4 regions of the Chromobacterium sp. FG22 genome follow, and region 1 is predicted to be linked to each of the others. Evidence: predicted binding sites of a transcription regulator. Region 1 holds the regulator's gene; each other region holds the start of a gene.
The links. Region 1 encodes sigma-54, which starts transcription at its own class of promoters, with help from an activator protein. Its sites were predicted from a motif close to CTGGCACGCTTCATGCTT; they were not measured.
Positions count from the first base shown of each region.

Region 1 (3,109 bases):
TGTCGACACCGGCAAGAAAATCGCCCGCTCCGCCGCGCCCACCGTATTCTTCCAGGGCAAATCGCACGGCAACTCCGTGGGCTTCGTCTACCAGCAACAGACAGGTTTGTTGAACCTGCTGTCTCACACCAAGATCATTTATGAAAAATAAGCTCCGTCTCCTGCTGGCCGGCCTGGCACTGGCCGCCGCCTCCGTCGCCCACGCCGAACAAGCCGACCGCACCAAGCCGATGGAAATCACCAGCGACAACGGCTGCACCATGGACCAGATCAAGGGCGTCTCCACTTGCGAAGGCAATGTGGTGATCATCCAGGGCACCTTGCGGCTCAACGCCGACAAAGTCGTCGCCACCCAGGACAAGCAGGGCAACCAGACCCTGGTGGCCACCGGCCGCATCGTCACCTTCCGCCAGAAAATGGACGGCAAGAACGAATGGGTGGAAGGCCAGTCCAGCCGCCTCGACTACAGCAGCGCGGCCAACCTCGCGGTGCTGACCGGCAACGCCCGGGTCAAGCGCGAAGGCGACCTGGTGGTGGGCAATGTGATCACCTACAACACCCAGAACGAAACCTACCAAGTCACGGGCGGCACCGCCACCGGCCCCAACAAGGGCCGCGTCACCGTGATCCTGCAGCCCAAGAACACCGCCTCCCAGCCGGCGACGGCCAAACCCGCCAGCGGAGCCGCCAAATGACGCAAAGCGTGCTCAAGGTGGAGCGCCTGCGCAAGCGCTTCAAGAAACGCACCGTGGTCAAGGACGTGGCGCTGGAAATCGCCAGCGGCGAAGTGGTGGGCCTGCTCGGCCCCAACGGCGCCGGCAAGACCACCAGCTTCTACATGATCGTCGGCCTGATCGGCGCCGACGACGGCGAGATTCGCCTGGACGATCAGGTGATCACCCACTACCCCATCCACCAGCGCGCGCGCCTGGGCCTCGGCTATCTGCCGCAGGAAGCCTCCATCTTCCGCCGCATGACGGTGGAGGAGAACATCGCCGCCATCCTGGAAGTGTCCGGCCTCAAAGGCAAGGAACTGGACAAGGAACTGGACCTGCTGCTGGACGACCTCAATATCGGCCACCTGCGCGACAGCAGCGCGCTGTCGCTGTCCGGCGGCGAACGCCGCCGCGTGGAGATCGCCCGCGTGCTGGCCACCCGGCCGCGCTTCATCCTGCTGGACGAACCCTTCGCCGGCGTCGATCCGATCGCGGTGATCGACATCCAGAAAATCATCTCCTTCCTGAAGGAACGCGGCATCGGCGTGCTGATCACCGACCACAATGTGCGTGAAACCCTGCGCATCTGCGACCGCGCCTACATCATCAGCGAAGGCTCGGTGCTCGCCTCCGGCGAGCCGGAAGAACTGGTCAACAACGAGAAGGTGCGCGAAGTTTACCTTGGCGAACACTTCCACCTGTAAGCGATGAAACAGACACTTCAGCTCAAGGTATCGCAGCAGCTGACCCTGACGCCGCAACTGCAGCAATCGATCAAGCTGCTGCAGATGTCCACCCTCGACCTGCAGACCGAAGTCGAGCGCTTCTTGCTGGACAATCCCTTGCTGGAGCGCGGCGACGAAGCGCCGCAGGGCGAGGCGCCGGACGCCGCCGCCCAGGAACCGGAGGCCCCGGCGGAAAGCCGCGACGACGCCTCCGGCGACGACGGCGAACGCGGCGCGGAGACCGGCGAACTGAGCGACTGGGGCAGCGGCGGACGCCGCGGCGACGGCGACGACGAGCTGGACCCGATGCTGAACGTGCCCTGTCCTATCAGCCTGCGCGAGCACCTGCTGGCGCAGTTGGGCGAAGTGGCGCTGCCTACGCGCGATCAGGCCATCGTCCAGCTGCTGATTGAAGAGCTGGACGACGACGGCTATCTGGGCCAGACGCTGGAAGACATCGCCAGCCACCTGCCGCTGGAACTGGAAATCGAGGCCGACGAGCTGATGATAGGCCTGCGCCTGCTGCAGCAGTTCGACCCGCCCGGCGTCGGCGCGCGCTCCTTGCCGGAAGCGCTGGCGCTGCAATTGCAGCGGCTGGACCCGGACGAGCCGCAGCGCGGCTTGGCGCTGGCCATCGTCCGCGACCACCTGGCCCTGCTGGGCAACCGCGACTACACCCGGCTGAAAAAACAGCTGGGCGTGGACGACGCCGCGCTGCGCGCCGCCCAGGCGCTGATCGCCCGCCTCAACCCCCGCCCCACCGCCGGTTTCGGCGCCAGCGACACCCAGTACGTGATCCCCGACGTCTCGGTCAGAAAACGCAAGGGACGCTGGGTGGCCGCCCTCAACGGCGGTGCCGTGCCTCGCTTGCGCGTCAACCAGATGTACGCGCGGCTGCTGGCGGAAAACCGCGGCGGCAACGGCGAAATGTCCTCGCGGCTGCAGGAGGCCAAATGGCTGGTGAAGAACATCCAGCAGCGATTTGACACTATCCTGAAAGTGGCGGAAGCTATCGTTGAACGGCAGCAATCGTTCTTTGAACACGGCGAAGTGGCCATGCGCCCGCTGATTCTGCGCGACATCGCGGACGAGCTGGGCCTGCATGAATCCACGGTGTCCCGGGTCACCACCCAGAAATACCTGCTCTGCCCGCGCGGCCTGTTCGAGCTCAAGTATTTCTTCGGCAGCGCGCTGGAAACCGACAGCGGCGGCGAGTGCTCCGCCACCGCGATCAAGGCCCACATCCGCAGCCTGATCGACGCCGAATCGCCGAGCAAACCGCTGTCCGACAGCGCCCTGGTCGAAGCGCTGGCCAAACAGGGAATACAAGTTGCCAGACGCACGATAGCCAAGTATCGTGAAGCCATGCAGATACCGCCGGTCAACCAGCGCAAGACGCTGTGACCCAGGCGGCGGAATACAGCGATCCGGCCGACCCGACCGGACTGTCAACACCAGAAGGAGCTAGGGTATGAACCTCAAAGTAACTGGACTGCATCTGGAAGTAACTCCCGCCCTGCGCGAATACGTTGAAACCAAAATGGAGCGCGTTACTCGACATGTCGACCATGTGATCGACATTTCCGTTACTCTGTCTGTTGATAAACTGGTGCAAAAGGCCGAAGTCAACGTGCATCTGTCCGGCAAGGACATCCACGTGGAAGCCAC
Region 1 covers NZ_JBMDJX010000004.1:53,491-56,599, forward strand. The annotation lists gene lptC (LPS export ABC transporter periplasmic protein LptC) at 1-151, shown strand, start outside; gene lptA (lipopolysaccharide transport periplasmic protein LptA) at 141-695, shown strand; gene lptB (LPS export ABC transporter ATP-binding protein) at 692-1,420, shown strand; gene ACODSD_RS05270 (RNA polymerase factor sigma-54) at 1,424-2,845, shown strand; gene hpf (ribosome hibernation-promoting factor, HPF/YfiA family) at 2,913-3,109, shown strand, end outside.

Region 2 (3,109 bases), on a different contig from region 1:
CTCGCGGTCCTTGTCCAGAGCGGCCAGCGCCTCGTCCAGGCTGGCGCACACGGTCGGGATCAGCTTGTCTTCTTCCGGCGGCAAATCGTACAGGTTCTTGTCCGCGGCGTCGCCCGGGTGGATCTTGTTCTGGATGCCGTCCAGGCCGGCCATCAGCAGAGCGGAGAAGCACAGATAGGGGTTGGCCAAGGGGTCCGGGAAGCGCGCTTCGATGCGGCGGCCTTTGGGGCTGGCCACATGCGGAATGCGGATGGACGCGGAGCGGTTCTTGGCGGAGTAGGCCAGCTTCACCGGCGCTTCATAGTGCGGCACCAGGCGTTTGTAAGAGTTGGTGCCCGGGTTGGTGATCGCGTTCAGCGCCTTGGCGTGCTTGATGATGCCGCCGATGTAGTAGAGCGCGGTTTCGGACAGGCCGGCGTAGCCGTCGCCGGCGAACAGGTTCTTGCCGTCCTTCCAGATGGACTGGTGCACGTGCATGCCGGAGCCGTTGTCGCCGACGATGGGCTTGGGCATGAAGGTGGCGGTCTTGCCGTAGCTGTGGGCCACGTTGTGCACCACGTATTTCAGGATCTGGGTCCAGTCCGCGCGCTGGGTCAGGGTGCTGAACCTGGTGCCGATCTCGTTCTGGCCGGCGGTGGCCACTTCGTGGTGGTGCACTTCCACCGGGATGCCCAGCTCTTCGAGCAGCAGCACCATGGCGGAGCGGATGTCTTGCGAGGAATCCACCGGCGGCACCGGGAAGTAACCGCCCTTGATGCCCGGGCGGTGGCCCATATTGCCGCCTTCGAACTCTTCGGCGGAAGCCCAGGCGGCTTCTTCGGCCTTGATCTTGACGAAGCAGCCGGACATGTCTGTGCCCCAGGTCACGCTGTCGAAGATGAAGAATTCCGGTTCCGGGCCGAAATAGGCGGTGTCGCCCAGGCCGGAAGCCTTAAGATAGGCTTCGGCGCGTTTGGCGATGGAGCGCGGGTCGCGGTCGTAGCCCTTGCCGTCGGCCGGATCGATCACATCGCAGTGCAGGAAGACGGTGGGTTCGTCGTAGAACGGGTCGATGCGGGCGGTGGCCGGGTCGGCCATCAGCAGCATGTCGGATGCCTGGATGCCTTTCCAGCCCGCGATCGAGGAACCGTCGAAAGCGTGGCCGTGTTCGAACCATGCGTCCGGATCGTCCAGCAGCACATGGGCCGGAATCGACACGTGTTGTTCTTTGCCGCGGGTATCGGTAAAGCGCAGGTCGATGAACTTGACATCATTTTCGGTAATCAGCTTGACTACGTCTGCAACCGCCATGGTTTTCTCCTGAAAGGCTACATGCATCATGTGCGAATGAGTGGATGGCAGGCTCTTAAGCATTAAGCGTGCCAGCTATGAAATCGCTGAGATTCCATTGTGTCATAGCCCAAAACCGGGCGCTAGCGGAGTTGAATGAACCAGGGTGGTGCCTGGATTCGGCTTATGCACCAAAACAGGGCGTTGACGGCATTGCGGCCGTCTTCGTCGATATGGATAATCCGTATATTCCGTATATAAGGTAACGAGAGCGGCTGACAAAACCCCGCTAAGACGCTGAGGCCGGCCGGCGCAGCGTCAAGGGGTGTCGGCGGTTCGACAAGGCGGCCGGGCCGCGGGGAGAGCTTGCATGGATCAGATGACGCGGCTATTGCAACAGGCGCAGCGCCGGGCGGAAGAACAGGGCTTGCCCTATCGCGGCGCCTTGACGCCGCAGGAAGCGCACCAGCTGAAGCAGGCGATGCCGGAAGCGGTGCTGCTGGACGTGCGCAGCGCGGCGGAATGGCAGTTCGTCGGCGTGGTGCCCTATGCCCAGCGGCTGGAGTGGCGGAGCTTTCCCGGCATGCAGCCCAATCCGCGTTTCATCGAGCAATTGCAGGACATGCTGCCCAAGGACGGCGTGCTGATGCTGATGTGCCGTTCCGGCGTGCGCTCGGACGAAGCGGCGCGCATGGCCGCCGCCGCCGGTTACACCGAAGCCTACAACGTGCTGGAGGGGTTTGAGGGCGACAAGGACGCCGACGGCCACCGCAACACCGTGGGCGGCTGGAAAGCGCGCGGCCTGCCCTGGCAACAAGGCTGAGCCGGGGCCGGCGCGGTGACGTCGTGGTTGAAGTTTGGCGTATTCCACGGCAAAGTGTCATAGCGCCGCCGGCAGGGCGGCGCGGACGCGACGAGAGCCGCCAACAAAGCCAAGCGCGACGCGGCGCCGGGGCTTTGTTAGCCACTCTCTATCCGAATACCGAAAACATAGCCAAATCTTGGAAAGCTGACTCATGACCGACCGTTACGCCGTTATCGGCAACCCTGTTTCGCACAGCCAGTCGCCGTTCATCCATAACGAATTCGCGACGGCCACCGGCCAGGATATCGCTTACGACAAGTTGTTCGCCGAACTGGGGCGTTTCAACGAGGTGGTGGCCGAGTTCGTCTCCGCAGGCGGCAAGGGCCTCAATATCACGCTGCCGTTCAAGGGCGACGCCTACCGTTTCGCCAATGAGCTGACCGAGCGCGCCCGCGCGGCGGAGGCGGTCAATACCCTGTGCTTCCGCGACGGCAAGATCTACGGCGACAACACCGACGGCGTGGGCCTGGTGCGCGACATCGTGGACAATCTGGACTACCCGATCGCCGGCGCCAAGGTGCTGATCCTGGGCGCGGGCGGCGCGGTGCGCGGCGTGCTGGAACCCATCCTGGCGCAAAAGCCGGCCTCCTTGACCATCGCCAACCGCACGCTGATCAAGGCCGAGGCGCTGGCGCATCACTTCGCGCCCTGGGGCAAGGTGGAGGCCATAGGCTACGAGCAATTGAAGGGCCGCAGCTTCGACATCGTGATCAACGCCACCTCGACCAGCCTCAGCAATGAATTGCCGCCCATCCCCTACGGCCTGTTCACCGCGCGCACCCTGGCTTACGACATGGTGTACAGCAAGGGCCTGACGCCTTTCTTGCAACGCGCGCAGGCGGAAAACGCCGGCATGCTGGCCGACGGCCTGGGCATGCTGGTGGAGCAGGCGGCGGAGTCCTTCGCCATCTGGCGCGGCGTGGAGCCGGCCACCCGCAAGGTGACCAATATGCTGCGGGAAGTGCTGGCCTGACG
Region 2 covers NZ_JBMDJX010000021.1:34,648-37,756, forward strand. The annotation lists gene glnA (glutamate--ammonia ligase) at 1-1,290, opposite strand, end outside; gene ACODSD_RS18380 (rhodanese-like domain-containing protein) at 1,640-2,092, shown strand; gene aroE (shikimate dehydrogenase) at 2,286-3,107, shown strand.
Region 2: the regulator sigma-54 is predicted to act here: its motif matches at 1,348-1,365, upstream of glnA (glutamate--ammonia ligase).

Region 3 (3,109 bases), on a different contig from region 1:
GTCGACCTCGAAGGCCCAGATCATGCCGCGGTGACGGAAATCCCTGACATCCGGCCGTGCCCGCAAGGCAGCCATCTGCGCGTTGAAGCGCTGGGCCTTGGCGGCGTTGACGGCCAGAACATCTTCCTCCGCAAAGATATCCAGCACCGCCAGGGCCGCGGCGCAGGCCAGCGCATTGCCGGTATAGCTGTGCGAATGCAAGAAACCGCGGGTGACGTCATCGTGATAGAAGGCCTGGTAAATCGGATGGCTGGTCAACACGCAGGAGAGCGGCAGGAAGCCGCCGGTAATGCCTTTGGACAGACAGAGAAAGTCCGGCGTGATGTCGGCTTGCTGATAGGCGAACAGACTGCCGGTCCGGCCAAAGCCGACGGCGATCTCATCGGCGATCAAGTGCACCTGATATTGATCGCACAGCTGGCGCAGCTCGCTCAGATACAGCGGATCGTACATCGCCATCCCGGCCGCGCCTTGAACCAAGGGCTCCACGATGACGGCAGCCACTTCCCCCGCGTGTTTGGCCAGCAGGCTTTCCAGCGCCTGGATCGCTTTGAGCGCGGCATCGGCCGCGCTTTCTCCGGGTTGCGCGCGGCGGGCGTCCGGAGACGGCGCGCGCAGGCTCGGCTTCAGCAAGCCGGCGTAAGTGTTGGAAAACAAGGGAACGTCGGTCACGGCCAGGGCGCCGACGGTTTCGCCGTGGTAACTGTTTTCCAGGCTGATGAAGCGGGTCTTGTCCGCTTGCCCCTGGTTGCGCCAATAGTGGAAGCTCATCTTGAGCGCAATTTCCGTGGCGCTGGCGCCGTCGGATCCATAGAACACGTGGGCCAGGCCGCTGAGCTTGGCCAGACGTTCCGACAACTCCACCACGGGCTGATGCGTAAAGCCCGCCAACATCACGTGCTCCAGCTTGTCCAGCTGATCCTTGATCGCCTGCTTGATCCGAGGCTGACCATGGCCAAACAAATTGACCCACCAGGAGCTGACTCCGTCCAGATAACGCTTGCCGTCGAAGTCGCTCAGCCAGACGCCGTCGGCGCTGGCGATGGGCACGATGGGCAAAGCCTCGTGGCGCTTCATCTGGGTGCAGGGGTGCCAGACGGTGTTGAAGCTGCGTTGCAGCCAGTCTTGGTTATCACTCATATCTGTTCTATGTATTCAGACTAAGCATTCGATGCTATCACAGGGAGGGCGAAGGCAGCGGACTGACCAAAAACGTCACATTTCTACTTGTTGCGCTGTTGATGCCTGTCAGATTGATTGGAATGGGAGTGGAAGAGGGGGTGGCATGATTTCTGCATAAGCCACACCCTATAAAACAAGCCTTGGAGCCGAGCAATGAGGAAGGCGGCTGGTTTTACCTTGATTGAACTAATGATTGTTGTCGCTATTATCGGTATTTTGGCGGCGATTGCGATTCCGGCTTATCAGAATTATACGATTCGAGCCAAGGTGGCGGAAGGTCTGACTTATGCGGATCAAGCAAAGACCTCGGTGTCTGAATTCTATCTGGCGGGCAATACTTGGCCAAGCACCAATGCCAGTGCGGGTTTGCCTGATACTTTGGCGGGAAATTATGTCAGTAATGTGCAGGTCGGAGTCAGTAGCGGAGTCAGTACGGTGACTGTGCTGTTTAATAATAGTGTGGTCTCTGGTTTGTCTGTAGTTTTTACCCCAGTAGTGAGTAGTGGTACTATAGCGTGGTCGTGCTCTACTGATGCGGCTTATGCTCAATATGTGCCTTCGTCTTGCCATTAATGAATGGAGCTTTCAATGCAAAAATCCCAACAAGGTTTTACTCTTATCGAGCTGATGATAGTTGTTGCTATCATTGGTATTCTCGCCGCGATTGCCATTCCCGCTTATCAGGACTACACGAAGCGGGCCAGAGTTTCTGAGGGTCTGAGTCTGGCTTCTGCTGCAAAAACTGCTGTGGCAGAGTACTATGCTTCAAATGGCTCATTTCCGACAAGCAATGCCTCTGCTGGATTGCAAACTACTATTACGGGTAATTCGGTGACTGACCTTTCTGTCGGTGCTAGTGGGGTGCTTACTGTGACGTACAGTACGACACTTGTGGACTCTACTAACAATAAATTGACTTTGACTCCCTCTGCATCAGGAGGGTCGATTATATGGATTTGTGCGAAGGCGAGTTCCAATGGTGTTAAAGATCAATGGTTGCCAGCAAACTGCCGAGCTGGTAACTGATGTTTAATTTTTGTTGAAATGGGGGTGCCGAAAGGCACCCTTTTATTATGAATAAAAATATAAAGATATTAGTTTATTTTTTTATTGCCCTATCAGTTTCTGCCCCATTTTTAAGTTGGCTGCGTTATGCGCCACTTCCGGATTGGTTTTCTGATGCTTCTGCACTTGCGCTTCTTGGTGTGGCCATGTGTGGCTTGTGTCTATTGAATATTGATAGAGTCCTTGTTTCGTGGCTTGAACTGGTCCTACTTGTGCTTGCTTTTTCTGTGTTGCATTCCAGTTTTTATGGCTACTTAGCACTATTGTTTATTGGGTTGGCCCTGTTTTCTATTTTGCTTAGAAGTTGTCTCAGTATATCGGATGCCGATAATCTGATCTTTGTGCTTGCCTGTGTAGTCACTTTTTTTTCATTGTTGCAATCGTTGGTGGGTATATTGCAAGCAGTAAAGTTAGCCTATCTTTTTAATGGGTTTGTTGTGTATGATCCAAAATCTAATGCTGTGATAGGAAATATTGCTCAGCGTAACCAGTACGCTAATTTTCTGTTTTGGGGTGTGTTGTCTATCTGTTATTTGTATGCGATTAATAAACTTAGAGTGGTGTTTGCTGTATTGTGTTTGCTCCCAGTTGTGCTTTCGATGTCATGGTCTGGTGCTCGCTTGCCTTTGATTTATGCTTTGTTGGCTAGTGTATTGGTTTGGTATTGGTTTAGAAAAGAAAGAGCGCAAAAAGAGCTCGGCCGATTAGCGATGGCTGTGTCGATCGCAGTATTATTAATTGCAATATTTCAAATTTTGAGTCGTGATATTGTTGCATTTCTAAATTATATGGGATTGTCTGTTGATGTGGTTAGCGGAGCGGAACGTATCTCGGATGGGGGGTTTGCTGCAAAAAGACGCAT
Region 3 covers NZ_JBMDJX010000011.1:10,667-13,775, forward strand. The annotation lists gene ACODSD_RS12455 (adenosylmethionine--8-amino-7-oxononanoate transaminase) at 1-1,140, opposite strand, end outside; gene ACODSD_RS12460 (pilin) at 1,336-1,755, shown strand; gene ACODSD_RS12465 (pilin) at 1,771-2,208, shown strand; gene ACODSD_RS12470 (PglL family O-oligosaccharyltransferase) at 2,256-3,109, shown strand, end outside.
Region 3: the regulator sigma-54 is predicted to act here: its motif matches at 1,281-1,298, upstream of ACODSD_RS12460 (pilin).

Region 4 (3,109 bases), on a different contig from region 1:
GAGGCCCAGCTGCATGCCGTAGGCCAGACCGTACAGCGCCGCGGCGGCGTGCAGGCGGCCGTCCAGCAGCTTGTCGCGCACCGCGCTCCACGAAGGCTGGCGCAGCAATTCCAGTTCCAGGCCGTGGCGGCGGTCCAGGCCGAGCTGGCGCGCGACGATCAGCGGCGCGCTGTCGGTCAGCGGCAGATAGCCCAGGCGCAGGCGGTGGGGGACGGTCATGGGATTTCCTCGCGGCTCAGCCTAGCAGTTCGGCGGCCTGGATCAGTTGTCGGGCGAGATCGGCGACGCGCAGGCCCTCGCGCATCGCCTGCCGGCGCAGCGCTTGGTAGGCGTCGTTTTCGCTGAGCCGGCGCTTGTCCATCAGAATGCCCTTGGCGCGCTCGATCAGCTTGCGTTCGGCCAGTTGCTGTTCCGCCACCGCCAGCCGCTGTCGCAGCCGGGCGTCCTCGGCGAAGCGGGCGCGGGCCAGGTCGATGATGGGCGCCAGCCGCGCCGCGTCGGCCTGGTCCACCACATAGGCCGCCACGCCGGCGTGGACCGCGGCTTCTATGGTGGGCAGGTCGCCCTGGTCGGCGAACATCACCACCGGGTGCGGCGCGATCTCGCCCAGCAGCGCCAGTTGTTCCAGGGTGTCGCGCGACGGGGATTCGGTGTCCACGATCACCACGTCCGGCCGCAGCCGCTCCACCGCCTGCAGCAGCGCGGCGGCGCCGTCCACTTCGGCGACGACGGCGTAGCCGGCGCGCGCCAGCGCCTGGCGCAGCGAGGCGATGGTTTTGGCGTGGTCGTTGACCAGCAGCAGGCGCAGCGGCGGAGGCGTAGACATTGCGGCACCGGGGAGAAGGGACGGCTTGGCTGAAGCAAGCGCCGTGCCCAAGGGAATTCTTGACGCGATTTTTAGCGAGGATGCGGCCGGATTGACGCGGCGTTTAGCCGCGATGTCTTAGAGTGGCTAACAAAAATCAGTTTTACGGCTGAGGCAAGGCGTGCCGACGCAGGCAGTACTTGAGTACGACAAGTCGGCGCAACGCAGCATCAGGGGTTTGTTAGCCGCTCTTATCGTGGAGCGGAGACAAGGCCAATGGACAGGAGGTGAAACACGGGTGAACAACAGTCGTTGGCGAGGCCGGCCCCGCGCGAGCGGAGCCGGCCGATTTCATTTGAGTTTGACGTTCCAGTTGTCCTCGACGCAGCGCTGGTAGTTGCCGGCTTGCAGCGCGCTGTACGGGGTCTGGTAGTTCACCAGCTGGCATTTGTAGTCATTGCCCCATTTCCAGTCCTTTTCCCAATAGATGTTGTAGGCGGCGGAGCTGGCGGCGCTGAAGCGCTGCATATTGGCGCAGGACAGCTGCTCGTTGCCGTAGTCCCAGCCCAGGTCCTTGGCGAACTGGCGGTAGTAATCGATGCGGTTCTGCGCCGCCTGGCGCTCGGTGCCGCCGCCGCACTCGGCGTTGATGATCTGGATGGTGGTGGCGAAGTTGTTGCCGGCGCCGGCGGCCTTGTCCGCGGCGTTGGGCATCCAAGTGCCGTCCAGCACATGCAGCATCGACGGCTTGGGCGGCTGCGGGAAGACGAAGAAGAAGGTGGCCGAGCTCAGGTTGAGCCAAGTGGAGGCCACCAGGTCCGGGTTCTTCAGCAGCACGGATTGGTCGCCGTCGTGCATGGCTTGGGAGAAGGGGCCGTAGTTGTAGTTGTAGGACAGCTGCTTGGCGCCGCGGCCGAAGTACTTTTTCCAGCTGCCGTCGGCGTTTTTGCCGCAGGTCCACACCTTGTTGAACACCGGATCGGCGCATTCGGTGTTGTAGCCGCAGCCGGGGCCGGTTTCGGCGCAGCCCATTTCGCGCAGGTATTTCAGGCCTTGCCGCCATTCCGGCACCGTGTCGCTGCGGTTGTGGTCGCCGGTTTCCTGAGCGAAGTGGGCGAACATGGTGGCCAGGCTGTGGCGGCAGATGGCGTCGCCGTCGCGGCCGTCGCCGTAGTCGTCGCAGATGGCGGGGAACTTGGCGATGGCCTGCAAGAAGCGCTGGTAGCTGTAGCTGGCGTCGCGGCGGGAGAAGTAATACTCCCACTTGGTGGCAGGCAGCAGGCGCTCCACCCGGCGCACGTTCAGCGGGTTGGCGGCGCGGCCGGGGGTCACTTGTTCCACCTGGGCGTTGGGCAGGGTGCGGATCGAGGCTTTGACGTTGCGGAAGAAGGGGGTGTCGGTCAGGGCGGCCTCGTATTGCAGCGCTTGCTGCAGCGTGGGCGGCTGAGGCTGGCCCGGTTCGGCCAAAGCCGTGGCCTGGGCCGCCGCCTGCGCCCAGCTGCCTCTGGGGTTGGCGGCCGGCGTTTCGGCGCGGGTGCGCCATTTGGCCTGCCAATCCTGGCCTTGCCATTGGACTTGCTGTCCGGCCTGATAGACGGCGCCGGCGTTCCAGGGCGCGGCCAAAACGGACTGGCAGGCCAGGCTCAGCAGCAGGGCGGTGAAGGGTTTGCGCATGTTGGCTCCTGTTGTCGGGCTGCCGGCGCGGGGGACGCCGCGCGAAATCATCGCAGCCGTTTATGGGGGCCTCGACACACCCGCTGCGCGGTCCGATGGCCTCGCTCAGTCACAGGCTTCTGGCTTTGCCTTGCGCGCAGTCTCGGGGCTTGCGTTCTGATGTCAGAGGACGCGTCTTGCTCTTGAACGGATCGCGGCGGTTTTCGAGGTTGCCCTAGATGGTTTTCTGCCGCGCGCGACGCACGGCATAGATACCACTATGGAACCAATTTTTGATATGTCAAACGACTTTTTGAAGGAGAATGGGATTGACGCGGCCATGCGGCCGGCGCGCGGCTAAGCCGGAAGGGGCGAAGAAGGCGGAAGCGGCCGCGGCGGGCGCCGGGGTGAGATCCCGGACGAGTGCGGCGTTGAGCGTCAATCGGACCGTGCGGCCGTCTCAGGGACGAGAGGCGTTGATCCAGGCGTCGTGCGGGTAGCTGGCGGAATCCAGGCCCAGTTCCGACGAAAAAGTGACGTGACAGTGACGTCCTACTGCATTGACCGCAATCACGGTAAATGTGATTGCGGCGCTATCGTGTTGTTCGGCGATGTAATCGCCGGGTTTGAGTTCATTGACTCGCAAATGTT
Region 4 covers NZ_JBMDJX010000008.1:140,809-143,917, reverse strand. The annotation lists gene ACODSD_RS10415 (CmpA/NrtA family ABC transporter substrate-binding protein) at 1-219, opposite strand, end outside; gene ACODSD_RS10410 (ANTAR domain-containing response regulator) at 236-826, opposite strand; gene ACODSD_RS10405 (glycoside hydrolase family 19 protein) at 1,157-2,479, opposite strand; gene ACODSD_RS10400 (hypothetical protein) at 2,919-3,109, opposite strand, start outside.
Region 4: the regulator sigma-54 is predicted to act here: its motif matches at 859-876, upstream of ACODSD_RS10410 (ANTAR domain-containing response regulator).